One region of the Shewanella sp. A32 genome, then DNA from elsewhere that is predicted to be linked to it. Evidence: predicted binding sites of a transcription regulator. Region 1 holds the regulator's gene; the other holds the start of a gene.
The links. The regulator MetJ, encoded in region 1, represses methionine synthesis genes. The targets are predictions, from matches to a motif close to TAGACGTCTAGACGTCTA.

Region 1 (6,594 bases):
CTGTTTTTGGCCGGCCTCTCCGCGGGCAGTTTGCTGATTGCGATTGCGATGCGTTGGGTGAAAGGTGACCACGAGGAGAGTCCCGTCCTCAAGGCTGCTGCACTCATTGCTCCGGTGGCTATCTGTCTGGGCATGTTGTGTCTGGTGTTTGACCTGACCCGGCCATTCCATTTCTGGTTGATTCTGCTCAACTATAACTTCACGTCAGTGATGTCCATTGGCGTACTGGCCTTATTGGTCTACATTCCGTTGACCTTCCTTTATGCACTGGTTGTCTTTCGCGAGCAATTGGCAAGTATCGGTGTTGGTTTGCTGCAAGGGATTGCTGACGCTTTGGCTGGTGTTAGAAAGGCCATTGAAGTGTTGTTGTTGGTCCTGGCGGTTGTCGTCGGTGCTTATACCGGATTCCTGATTTCAGCGATGAACATCTACCCGATGCTTAATACGGCAATTTTACCGGCATTGTTTTTGGTGTCGGGGATCTCTGCTGGGGCGGCAGCCAACGCCGTTGTGGCATTGTTGCTGTTTAACACCACTTCTCACGATCACGATCTCAGTCGGATGCACGGACTTGAACTGCCGGTGGCAGCGATTGAAATTCTGTTCCTGTTTATGTTGTTCAGCGCCCTGTACTTTAAAGGTGGTGCCGCTGCTATGGCGTTGGCCTCGCTGACTAGCGGCACCTGGGCGGCGGTGTTCTGGACTTTGGTGGTCGCGGTGGGTTTCGGTATCCCACTGTTATCGCAGTTGTTGCCCGCCGCGCAACGTCATGGTAAAGGCGTGATGGTGATTGGCGCACTCTGTAGTTTGACCGGGGTCTTGGCATTACGTCATTTCATCCTCTATGCTGGCCAAAGTTATCTCGGCTAGAAAATATTACGTTAAGTAATCAAAGCCCTCGCTAACTTGAGGGCTTTTTTATGCGCTTTTGTCTGAAGAATGGTGCGTTAACGGCTATCTTTAACAAGAAAATAAAATCATGGGGAGTGGGATAGAAGATGAAATTCAAAACGCTGGCATTGCTGGTTGGTGCGGCTTTAAGTTGTAGCTCAGTCTGGGCAGGGCAAGATGTATTTGAAGCCAGAACTGATGCGATGGGTGGTGCTGGTGTCGCTGCCGGTGACCGGATGGTTGCCGGATTTATTAATCCGGCATTGTTGGGCCTGGCCGATCGTCAGAGCGCAGATGTGAGTCTGTTACTTCCAGCCATCGGGGCGGATGGGGCAGATAAAGACAAAATGGTGGATGAATTTGACGACTTACAGGATAACTATGACGGCTTGGATAACGCCATTAATCAGCGGGATGTCGAGGGCATCATCCATTATCGAGACCTGTTGCTAGGAAACTTGGAGTCGTTACAAGGTGACAGTGCTTATGCCAGTGTCGGTTTGGGATTTGCTGTCGTGCTGCCGAGCAGCAGTAAAGTGTCCATGGCTATCGTTGCCAAAACCTATCTGGATGGATTCGCGTTGGCAGAGATCAGTGATGCTGATCTGGCGCTCCTCAGTGCCATCGATCCTCTGACTCCTCCTTCGCTGGATGATCTGTCATCCCAAGGCCGTGTGATCGCCGGTGCAGTATCTGATCTGGGCGTTGCCTTAAGCCATAGCTTTACCGTCGGCAATATGCCGGTCAGTATTGGTGTTACGCCTAAGTTGCAGCGTTTAGATACCTTTAATTACGCAGTATCTGCCAACAATTTCGACGTCAATGATTTTAACAGTGACGATTATCGTAATGACGATACGGGGTTTAACGTCGACGTGGGTGTTGCCATGCAACCGACGGCCGGTCTGACATTGGCGCTGAGTGGGCGGAATTTAGTGAAGCAAGATCTGCAAACCATGGCGTCAGAAGGGCAGCAGCTTACCTATCAGATTAAGCCCGCAGTCACCGCAGGTATTGCCTATGAGTGGCGTGCAATGACATTAACGTCGGATATTGATCTGACCGACAACAAGAAATTTGCGGAGTTGGACGGGCCTAAATATTGGCGTGTAGGCGGCGAAATCAAGGCTACCGATTGGCTGGCACTGCGATTAGGTTATCGTCAGGATCTCAATGATGTGACTACCGATATCTATTCGGTGGGAACGGGGATTGCGATTGGCAATTTCTTCCGATTGGATTTGACCGGGATGTTCGGCAGCGATAACGCGGTGGGCGGTGCGCTGCAGACCTCCTATCATTTCTGAGTTTGGTAGCGACAGACTAGATTAATGCCCATAGGGATTTTAGCGCCAGCAGCAAGGCACTGGCGCTACATAAGGTCAGGGTCAGCGTGCGGGTGCGACGTTTGTCCACCCGTCCCATAAGGGTGCCGGAGGCGAGAAAGCCTAAAAATACTGCGGGTAGTAATAATGCCGATAGTAGTAGATGTCGTACTGTGATGAGGCCCGATACTGCCAGAATAGCCAAGGTAATACAGGTACTTGCCATAAAAAAGGCTGACAGTGCCGCCCGAAATTTTCCGGCGTCTCGGCCCGTCAGCAATAACGCCATCGGTGGGCCGCCAATGCCAGCTACGGTGCCAAAAATACCTGAAAACAGCCCGGCGATGAACAAGCTGCGGCGGTTGACGGCGACGGTAAGCTTTTTCAGGCTCATCCACACTGCCAGTCCTACAATGGCCGCAATGATTAAACCGAGAATCGCACGTGGTGCCAGCAGTAAAGTAACGCCCAGTAAGCTGCCCGGAATTCTGCCGGCTAAGGCGTATTGCAGCCCGCCGAGTTCCAGATTGCCGCGTTCTCGTAATAAGGTAAGCAGCGCGATAGAAAAACTGAGGATGATCACCGGTACCGGCACCAACTCTGGATCAACGATATATAACAGCGGGGTAGAGACCACTGCCAGTCCGAAGCCCAGCAGACTTTGGGTGATGGCACCCAGAAAAATGATCAGTGATGCCAGAATCAGGGTGATCGGATCGACTAACGACCACATGACGGAAGTACTGTGCCGGGCGTTGCCCGGCTGTATAGAGAAGGGTTAAAACAGCAGCGATGGAAACAGTGCATTTACTCCATTTCTTCCCATTCGATACCCATATCTTCCATCATCTGTTTCGCTTCGGCCGGGATACTGTCCGGGCGATCCTTGGACAGATCTTCATCATTTGGTAATGGCTGGCCGGTATAAGCATGCAGAAATGCTTCGCACAGCAATTCGCTGTTGGTGGCATGACGTAGGTTGTTCACCTGACGCCGGGTGCGTTCATCCGTCAGTACTTTGAGCACTTTTAGCGGAATAGACACAGTGATTTTTTTTACTTGTTCGTTTTTCTTCCCGTGCTCAGCGTAAGGGCTGATATATTCGCCGTTCCATTCAGTCATGTTGCACCTGCTATGTCACTAATTCGCTGCCGATTTTAAACTCTTACATCCGACAGTCAAATGTCGGGCCATAATACTGTATCACAAAAATGGAATTCTATACATTTGGACGTCTAAACGTCTCGATGCCTATTGACGCCAACAAGCGACTTGGTAGAATTTAGCCGTCCAGACATCTTTATGGTGTTTCTTGAAAAGAATTTAAGGAGTCGAAAATGACAGAGCGGAAAATGGCCACCATCGCCGTCCGTCAGGGAATTGAAACCGATAATCAGCATGGTGCAGTGGTTCCGCCCATCTATCTTTCGACCAATTATGCCTTTGATGGGCATAAAACTCCGCGGCAGTTTGACTACAGTCGCTCTGGTAACCCAACTCGCAGTATTCTCGGAAATGCGATTGGTGAACTGGAACAAGGGTGTCCAGCAGTTATTACCGCTAGTGGTATGGCGGCGGTTACGCTGGTGACCAGTCTATTGAGCCCCGATGATCTGCTGGTTGTACCCCATGATTGTTATGGCGGTTGTTATCGGTTATTTACCCATTTAGCTAAAAAAGGCCAGTTTAAGCTGGCGATTATCGACCAGACCGATGCGGCGGCATTACAACAAGCCCTGGCGCGTAAGCCAAAGATGGTATGGATTGAAACGCCTTCCAACCCCTTGCTGCGGGTAATCGATATCGCCAGTGTTGCCGCGGCCTGTAATGCCGTGGGAGCACTGTTGGTGGCGGATAACACCTTCCTGTCTCCCGCATTACAGCAACCGTTATTGCTGGGCGCCGATATCGTAGTGCATTCCACCACCAAATATATCAACGGTCACAGTGACGTTGTCGGTGGTGCGGTGATTGCAAAAGATGCGGCGCTGGCAGAACAGCTACACTGGTGGTCTAACACCTTGGGGCTGACCGGCGGTGCATTCGACAGTTATCTGACATTACGCGGCCTGCGCACACTGGCACTGCGTATTCAGCAGCACCAAAATAATGCCGCTAAAATTGTGGATCTGCTGCAAAGTAGCGCGCAAGTACAGAAGGTGTATTACCCTGGGCTGAAAACGCATCCGGGTCATGAAATTGCGGCGAAACAGCAACTTGGCTTTGGTGCTATGGTCAGTTTCGAACTGAAAGGCAGTGATGCCGAAGTGGAAGCTTTTCTTGGCGCTTTGCGCTATTTCTCTGTTGCAGAAAGTTTGGGGGGCGTGGAAAGTCTGGTAGCGGTTCCTGCTACTATGACACATCGGGCAATGGAACCGGCAGCCCGTGCTGAAGCCGGCATCAAAGATACACTTATTCGTTTATCCGTGGGGATCGAAGATCCACAGGATCTGCTGGACGATATCGCTGCTGGTTTGGCAGCGGTCGCCGCTTGTTGAGTTGGGGAGCATTGATTGATGGCGCGTAGTCACTTACATAAGTTTGGGGGTAGCAGTCTCGCGGATCCGGATTGTTATCGGCGTGTGGCGCATATTTTACTGACTCATGGTCGTCCCGATGACCTGATCGTGGTATCCGCAGCTGGCAAAACCACTAATTTTCTCTACAAACTATTATCGCTGCGCGAACAGGGCAAGTTGTGGCAGGAAGAACTACAGGTTTTGATGAGTTACCAGCAAAACCTGATTGAACAGTTATTGAGTAATTCCCAAGCGCGTCAGCTGCGGGAACGGCTGGCGAATGATCGGGCCACCTTGATGAGTTTGTTATCGCTGGATATTCGTAGCGAATATCAATGCAATCAGGTGGTTGGTTTTGGTGAACGCTGGTCTGCCCGATTGATGGCGGCGCTGCTGCGAGAATCTGGGGTGGCAGCCTCTAACATCGACGCCCGCGGCTTATTGATCGCCGATGAAGCCGCCGTGCCGAAAATTCGCATGGAAGAGTCTCGGGCTCAGGTACAGAAAATGCTGCAGGCGCATCCAGATGAACGGTTGGTGATCACGGGTTTTATCTGCGCCAATCCTCACGGGGAGATGCTGTTACTGGGGCGCAATGGTTCCGATTTCAGCGCAACATTAATTGCCAGCCTGGCGGATATTGACCGCGTCACCATCTGGACTGACGTGGAAGGGGTATTTAATGCCGACCCCAACAAAATTCAGGATGCCAAACTGCTGCAAACGATGTCACTGGCTGAAGCTGACCGCTTAGCGCGTTTGGGGTCTCCTGTCTTACATTCTCGTACGCTGCAACCGCTGTATAACACGCAGGTGAGCTTGGCGGTGCGTTCCAGTTATGCGCCGCAGACTGACTTTACGCTGGTGGCTCCACAAAGTGATATTGCCAGTGCCCCGGTGGTGACGAGTCTCGATGAAGTCTTTACCGTCACGTTGCAGTTGCAGGCACCGTGGGAAGCCTTATTGGATACACTGGAACACGCAGGGTTACAACCTTTAGCGCACTGGTCGCTGGGTAAACAAAAACATGAGTTGGCGTATACCTTAGAATCGCGGAAACAATTGGCGGCGCTATTGCTGCAGTTTACCGATGAGTTGGGGATCAGTAATGTCGAAACCCATACTGGCTTTGGGTTGGTGGCACTGGTCAGCGCCGCCGCCAATCTCTATCGCCGTAGCTTCGCCCGATTGCTTAGCCGTGAAGCCAGACCGCTGTATCAGGATGGTCTGAGTCTGGTGACGTTAGTTCCGCAGCAGCAGGTAGCGTTATTGACGCAGAAAGTACATCGTCGCTGTGCTGGCCCCCGTAAACGTATTGGCATCATTCTGTTAGGGGTGGGCAATATCGGCGAAGCCTGGGTGACCTTGTTTGGCAAATCAGCGGCACAACTGAATCGGCAACTCGAAGCCGAAGTGGTGCTGGTCGGCTTGGCCAGTTCAAGTAAGGCATTGTTTTGTAATGAAGGTATTGCCGTTGCTGAGTGGCAGACACGTTTCGAAGCTGAAGCGACTCCGTGGCAGTATGAGCACCTGTTTGAGCAGGCCGATGATTTATCCTGTGACGAATTGGTCGCCTTGGATATCAGTGCCAGCGCCAGTCTGACACTGCAATATCCGGAGTTTTTTGCCCACGGTATTCACATGGTGAGCGCTAACAAACTCGCGGGTTCTGGACCTTTGGCGTTTTACCGTGAATTGAAACAAATGCTGGGTAATCGTCGCCTATTTTGGCGATATAACGCCAGTTGTGGCGCCGGGTTACCGGTACAACATGCGCTGAACGACCTGCATAACAGTGGCGATCAGGTACAAGCGGTCGGTGGTATTTTCTCCGGGACCCTGTGTTGGTTGTTTGAAAA
Region 2 (6,594 bases), on a different contig from region 1:
TTGGGTAACCACGAATAATAACACTGGCAAGAAGCACGCGATTTTACTCGAAGCACTGCAAAAACTCGGTTGTGGAGCTATTCGCGCTAAAACCATTGCCGATGAAGCGTTACCCCAGGCTTAAAGTTAGCAGCAAAGATAATCGGACAAGGAGAGCAACGTGGCTATTCATGAACGCGCGGGCAAACCGGCACAACAGCATGATCTGGTCAATATTCCCAAGCTGATGAGTTTTTATTATCGGCTTATACCTGATGTTGAAAATCCAGCTCAACGCGTGAGTTTCGGTACGTCTGGCCACAGAGGCTCGGCGTTTGCCAGCAGTTTCAACCAGAATCATATCTGGGCCATTACCCAAGCAGTGGTTGATTATCGACAGCAGCAACAGATTCATGGCACGTTATTCTTGGGGATGGATACGCATGCGCTATCGCAGGCCGCTTATATTTCAGCACTGGAAGTATTGCTGGCCAATGATGTGCAAGTGGTAGTGCAACAAAACGAAAGTTTTACGCCAACGCCGGTTGTCTCCCAGGCAATCGTGGCAGCAAATCTCGGCAAAGCCAAAGATGATCCGACCCTGAGTGATGGTATCATCATCACTCCTTCGCACAATCCGCCCCAAGATGGTGGCATTAAATACAATCCGCCACATGGCGGACCGGCCGAAGGTTCCGTCACCAGTTGGATTGAGTCACGCGCGAATGAATATCTCAAGTGCCAGTTGGAAGGGGTGAAAAAGCTTAACTATGGCACGGCAGTCGCCATTGGGTTGGTCAAACAACAGGATCTGATCACGCCTTATGTTTCCGCGTTGGAAGAAGTAATTGATATGGAGGCCATCGCCAAAGCTGGGGTGAATATCGGTGTTGATCCTTTAGGTGGTTCCGGTATCTTTTATTGGGAAAATATCGCTAAGACTTACGGCTTAAAGATTACCCTGGTAAACGATAAGGTCGATCCGACGTTCGGCTTTATGCCGCTGGACAAGGACGGCAAAATCCGTATGGATTGTTCGTCACCCTACGCGATGGCTGGGTTGCTGAAACATCAGGATGAATTTGATGTGTGTATTGGTAATGATCCGGACTACGACCGCCATGGTATTGTGTGCCCGCGCAGTGGTTTGATGAATCCCAACCATTACCTAGCGGTGGCCATCGACTATCTTCTGAGTCATCGTCCGCAGTGGTCTGAAGCATTGAAGATAGGCAAGACACTGGTATCCAGCGCGCTCATTGACAAAATCGTAGCGTCACACCAACGACAGTTATGTGAAGTTCCCGTGGGCTTTAAATGGTTCGTTGATGGGTTGGCAGATGCCAGTTTCGCCTTTGGCGGTGAAGAGAGTGCTGGTGCAGCCTTCCTCAAACGCGATGGCACTACGTGGTGTACCGACAAAGACGGCATTATATTAGGGTTGCTTGCTGCGGAGATCATAGCGGTTACCGGCAAAACGCCCGCCGAGCGCTATGAAGAGTTAGTGGCAGAATTCGGTCGCTGTTATTACCGGCGCATTGACAGTCCGATTAATGCCAAACAAAAAGCTCGGTTTGGCAGTTTGAACGCAGATACACTGGGCGCAGACACTATCGCTGGCGATAAAATAGCCGCGGTACTGACCCATGCTCCTGGCAATAATGCGGCTATTGGCGGTATTAAGGTGACGACTGCCAATGGTTGGTTTGCGGCCAGACCGTCCGGCACTGAAGCATTATTTAAAATTTATGCCGAAAGTTTTGTCAGTGAACAACATCTTGATCGCTTAATGGCAGAAGCACAACAAATCATAAAAGAGGCGTTAAAAGGTTAATGCTTGCTGCTCAACCATCGCAACATAAAACGCACTCATTAGAGTGCGTTTTTATGTCCGGATATCAATTAATATTTGATCTTATAATCAATATTCAATATGGCAACTGGGCAGGTCATTTTTGCGAATGTAGTCCTGATGATAGTCTTCCGCTTTATGGAAGGTTTGTGCTGGCACAATTTCGGTGACAATCTGACGCATGCCCCATTTGCCACTGCGCATCAGCGCCAATTTGGAGGCTTCTGCCAGTTGTTTCTGTTCTTTATCATGGAAAAACACCACACTGCGATACTGTGTCCCCATATCCGCACCTTGCTTATTGAGGCTGGTAGGGTTGTGGTTTTTCCAGAAGACCTGCAATAACTCATCGTAACTGACTTGTGATGCGTCATATTCGACCTGAACTACCTCTGCATGACCGGTAGTCCCTTTTTTCACTTGCTCATAGGTGACTGCTTTATCACCACCGCCCATGTAGCCACTGGTGGCATTGAGTACACCGGGCACTTGCCGGAAAAAATATTCGACGCCCCAGAAGCAGCCAGCGCCAAAAGTTGCAATCGCCATTATAACACTCTATTAGATGTCTAGATGGCTAAAAATTATCTACTATGACGCAATAGCTTGCAATAGCCTTTTAAGAATAAGCCATCACGACTCGCGATTAGTCGCTGTGTTACTATCAGTACGTAAGGCTTCATTAAATAAGGAGTAAACCGTGCTGCAGCAACTTCTGCAACAGGCGAATTTTCTGGAACTGACCCTTGCTAACCCTGCATTTATGGCCGAGGAACAAGCTGCTATAGCTGATCATACCCGAGTAGAACTTTGGGATACGGGGGTATTGGTGTTTACGCCGCTGCAAACGGTGCCGACTGAAGATATCGTGCTCTCAAGTGGCATTCATGGAAATGAAACCGCTCCGATTGAACTCTGTAACCAATTAATTCACGATATTCTCCAGCAGAAGATAGTGCTGCAACAACGGCTGATGTTTATTTTCGGCAATCCACCCGCCATGATTGAGGGGACGCGTTTTGTTACCGAAAACCTGAATCGGTTGTTTAACGGCGAATATGCAAATCCAAGTGTTGCCACTAATGAAGAAAGACAACGCGCCGCAAAGTTAGAATCCTATGTCCAACGCTTCTTTCAGTCTGGTGGGCGTTCAAGATTTCATTATGATCTGCATACGGCGATTCGTCGTTCACACCATCAACGATTTGCCATTTGTCCGTTTCGCCACGAAAAACCCCATTTAAAGCAGCAGCTCGCATTTTTAAATGCTGCCGGAGTTGATGCTTTTTTAATGCATCATGAAGCCACAACCACCTTCAGTTATGCCTCATCTGTGAAATATCAGGCTGAAGCCTTTACGGTCGAACTGGGTAAAGTGATGCCTTTTGGGCAGAACGATTTGTCTCAGCTCGCCGCCACCCGTGAGATGTTGATTCGGGTGATTTCTGAGAGTGAGTTTCCGGCATTGACCTATCAACCTGAGAACCTGGTGCTATATCGCGTTTGCCGTTCTTTAAACAAGCATTTTGCGGATTTTACGTTTGCCTTCAGTAACGATCTGCCAAATTTTACTCAGTTTGCCAAAGGTGAGGTGTTAGCTTACGAAAACAATCAACCAATAACGGCAGAATATGCCGGCGAAGCGATAGTCTTTCCTAATGCACAGGTACCGATCGGCCAACGTGCCGCGTTGTGCGTTATCGCCGATGATGCCATCACGCTTGCGTAATATGTAAAGCTAGATATACGCGTCATAATAATCAAAGTTGATGATAGCCAGATCACAGAGATTGCCAGCCGCTTAAAGTTACCCTAGTGTGCTGGACGAGCATAGAAATCAATGGCGGGAGTAAGCCCGCCTAATCAAAATAAAAGAGCACATCATGAGCAACGCAACGTTTACCCAACAGGTTGTCCATCGTGCAACATTTCTCGAACGGGACTCACTAACTATTCCGATCCTGAAACTACTGCAAGCAGATGGCACCACCTTCGAAAACGCCGTGCTTCCCCAGATTGATGAAGCGCTGTCGCGGAAAATTTTTGATGCCTGTGTATTTATCAGAACGCTGGATGAACGCATGTTGGCTGCACAGCGTCAGGGACGTATCAGTTTTTATATGACTTGTACTGGTGAAGAAGCTGCTGTCATTGGCAGTGCGGCAGCACTCGATCCTGAAGACATCATCCTGGCCCAATACCGAGAACATGCAGCATTACGTTACCGTGGGTTCACCACTGAGCAGTTTATGCACCAGATGTTCAGCAATGAAAAAGATCTGGGCAAAGGTCGGCAAATGCCGATCCATTACGGCAGTAATCAACTGCATTTTCAGACCATTTCATCCCCATTAGCAACGCAGATCCCCCAGGCATCCGGTGTCGGTTACTCGTTAAAAATGCAGGGAAAACGCAATGTTGCCATCTGTTATTTTGGTGAGGGTGCAGCATCAGAGGGCGATTTCCACGCCGGTTTGAATATGGCTTCTGTCCATAAAGTGCCGGTAATCTTTTTCTGTCGAAACAATGGTTACGCCATTTCTACCCCTACCGAAGAGCAATATGCCGGCAATGGTATTGCCAGTCGCGGTTTGGGTTATGGCATGCATACCATTCGGGTTGATGGCAATGATATGTTGGCGGTTTTGTCTGCCACCCAGCAAGCCCGAGCTTGGGCGATAGAACATAGTGAACCGGTATTAATCGAAGCTATGACATACCGCCTTGGGGCGCACTCTTCTTCAGATGATCCGTCAGGCTATCGTTCTAAAGATGAAGAAGCACGTTGGCAGCAGCACGATCCGGTTAAACGTTTCAAATTGTGGCTGATCAACAAAGGCTGGCTCACCGAAGAGGATGATACAGAACTTCACAGCCGTTACAGACAGGAAGTGCTAGATGCGCTGAAAGTGGCAGAAAAAGTACCATCACCCAAGCTCGATGAGATGATTGAGGATGTTTACGACGTGCCAACCACAAACCTCAAAAAACAACTGGCAGAATTGAAAGCACATGTTGCCAAATATCCCAAAGCTTATCCCAAGACCTCTGGGAGGTTATAAGCATGGCTAAAATGAATATGTTGCAAGCCATTAATAACGCGCTGATGCTGGCAATGACAGCCGATGACAAGATGCTGGTGTTTGGTGAAGACGTTGGTCATTTTGGTGGCGTATTCCGTGCTACATCAGGGTTGCAGGATAAATTTGGCAAAGATCGCTGTTTCGATACGCCTTTAACCGAACAGGGGATCGCCGGTTTTGCCAACGGTCTGGCATCTAATGGCATGACACCAGTAGCCGAAATCCAATTTGCTGATTACATTTTCCCAGCATTTGACCAGATCGTGAATGAATCCGCCAAGTTTCGCTATCGCAGTGGTAACCAATTCAACGTGGCCGGACTGACATTTCGTACCCCGTATGGTGGCGGTATTGCCGGTGGTCATTACCATTCACAATCGCCAGAAGCGTATTTTACGCAGGTTGCCGGTCTTAAAGTGGTGGTGCCTCGCAATGCTTATCAGGCTAAAGGCTTATTGTTATCGGCCATTCACGATCCTAATCCCGTAGTGTTTTTTGAACCAAAACGATTGTATCGGGCGTCAGTAAATGATGTGCCAGAAGATGCCTATGAACTACCACTAGGTCAGGCGGAAGTTGTTCGCGAAGGTAAGGATATTACCTTGCTGGCATGGGGTGCCCAGATGGACGCTATCGAAAAGGCAGCGGACATGGCCGCAGAAGAAGGTATTGATTGCGAAGTGATTGATTTACGCACCTTAGCTCCCTGGGATGTAGAAACCGTGGCATTATCGGTACGGAAGACCGGTCGACTGCTCGTAAACCATGAAGCGCCACTGACCGGCGGATTCGCTGGTGAAATTGCGGCCACTATCCAACAGGAATGTTTCTTGTATCTGGAATCCCCAATCGCCCGTGTCTGTGGTCTGGATACGCCATACCCATTGATCCATGAGAAGGAATATATGCCGGATGCGCTAAAAACCTTTGAAGCTATCAAAGCCTCGGTGAATTTCTAGGAGTCGCGCATGATTAAGGATTTTATTCTGCCAGATATCGGCGAAGGTGTCGTTGAGTGTGAACTGATGGAATGGCTCGTAGCCGAAGGCGAGCGGGTCGAAGAAGATCAGCCGGTTTGCGAAGTCATGACCGATAAGGCTTTGGTGCAGATCCCTGCGCCATTTTCTGGTGTCATCGCTAAGCTTTATTACGCTAAGGGCGAAGTCGCCAAAGTACATTCACCGTTGTATGCGGTAACGATGGATGAAGGAGGTTTTACTGAGGCAGTGGCGACAAAACCCTCAGAACCAAAAGCCATGCCCGCAAGTCGCGGTAAGCTCGTAGAAGATTTTCTGTTACCTGATATTGGTGAAGGAATCGTCGAATGTGAACTGGTGGATTGGTTAGTCGCAGAAGGGGATCTGATTGAAGAAGATCAACCGATCTGCGATGTGATGACCGATAAAGCGCTGGTCCAGATCCCGGCAATCAAGTCAGGGAAAGTCGTAAAACTTTATTATGACAAAGGGCAAGTGGCTAAGGTACACGCCCCGTTGTTTGCTATTGAAACTGATGCGGAAGGTGCTGTTGCAGAAACGGTTGTTGAGGCAGCGTCTACCGCCAACGAGGCGAGCAATGTGGTCACGACGCCAGTAGAACAGGGCAAAGCGCTGGCCAGCCCAGCAGTCCGCCGCTTGGCTCGCAGTCTTGATGTAAATATCGCCGATGTCCCCGGCAGCG

Region 2: a site for MetJ is predicted at 2,394-2,411, ahead of msrA (peptide-methionine (S)-S-oxide reductase MsrA). Genes of this name have one in related genera too.

The regions. Positions count from the first base shown of each region.
Region 1 covers NZ_JARFTS010000007.1:111,956-118,549, reverse strand. The annotation lists gene nrfD (NrfD/PsrC family molybdoenzyme membrane anchor subunit) at 1-870, shown strand, start outside; gene PY479_RS07755 (conjugal transfer protein TraF) at 999-2,198, shown strand; gene PY479_RS07750 (sulfite exporter TauE/SafE family protein) at 2,215-2,949, opposite strand; gene metJ (met regulon transcriptional regulator MetJ) at 3,024-3,338, opposite strand; gene metB (cystathionine gamma-synthase) at 3,554-4,714, shown strand; gene PY479_RS07735 (bifunctional aspartate kinase/homoserine dehydrogenase II) at 4,733-6,594, shown strand, end outside.
Region 2 covers NZ_JARFTS010000026.1:34,649-41,242, reverse strand. The annotation lists gene seqA (replication initiation negative regulator SeqA) at 1-124, shown strand, start outside; gene pgm (phosphoglucomutase (alpha-D-glucose-1,6-bisphosphate-dependent)) at 161-1,813, shown strand; gene msrA (peptide-methionine (S)-S-oxide reductase MsrA) at 1,901-2,380, opposite strand; gene astE (succinylglutamate desuccinylase) at 2,532-3,560, shown strand; gene PY479_RS15315 (thiamine pyrophosphate-dependent dehydrogenase E1 component subunit alpha) at 3,715-4,893, shown strand; gene PY479_RS15310 (alpha-ketoacid dehydrogenase subunit beta) at 4,896-5,873, shown strand; gene PY479_RS15305 (dihydrolipoyllysine-residue acetyltransferase) at 5,883-6,594, shown strand, end outside.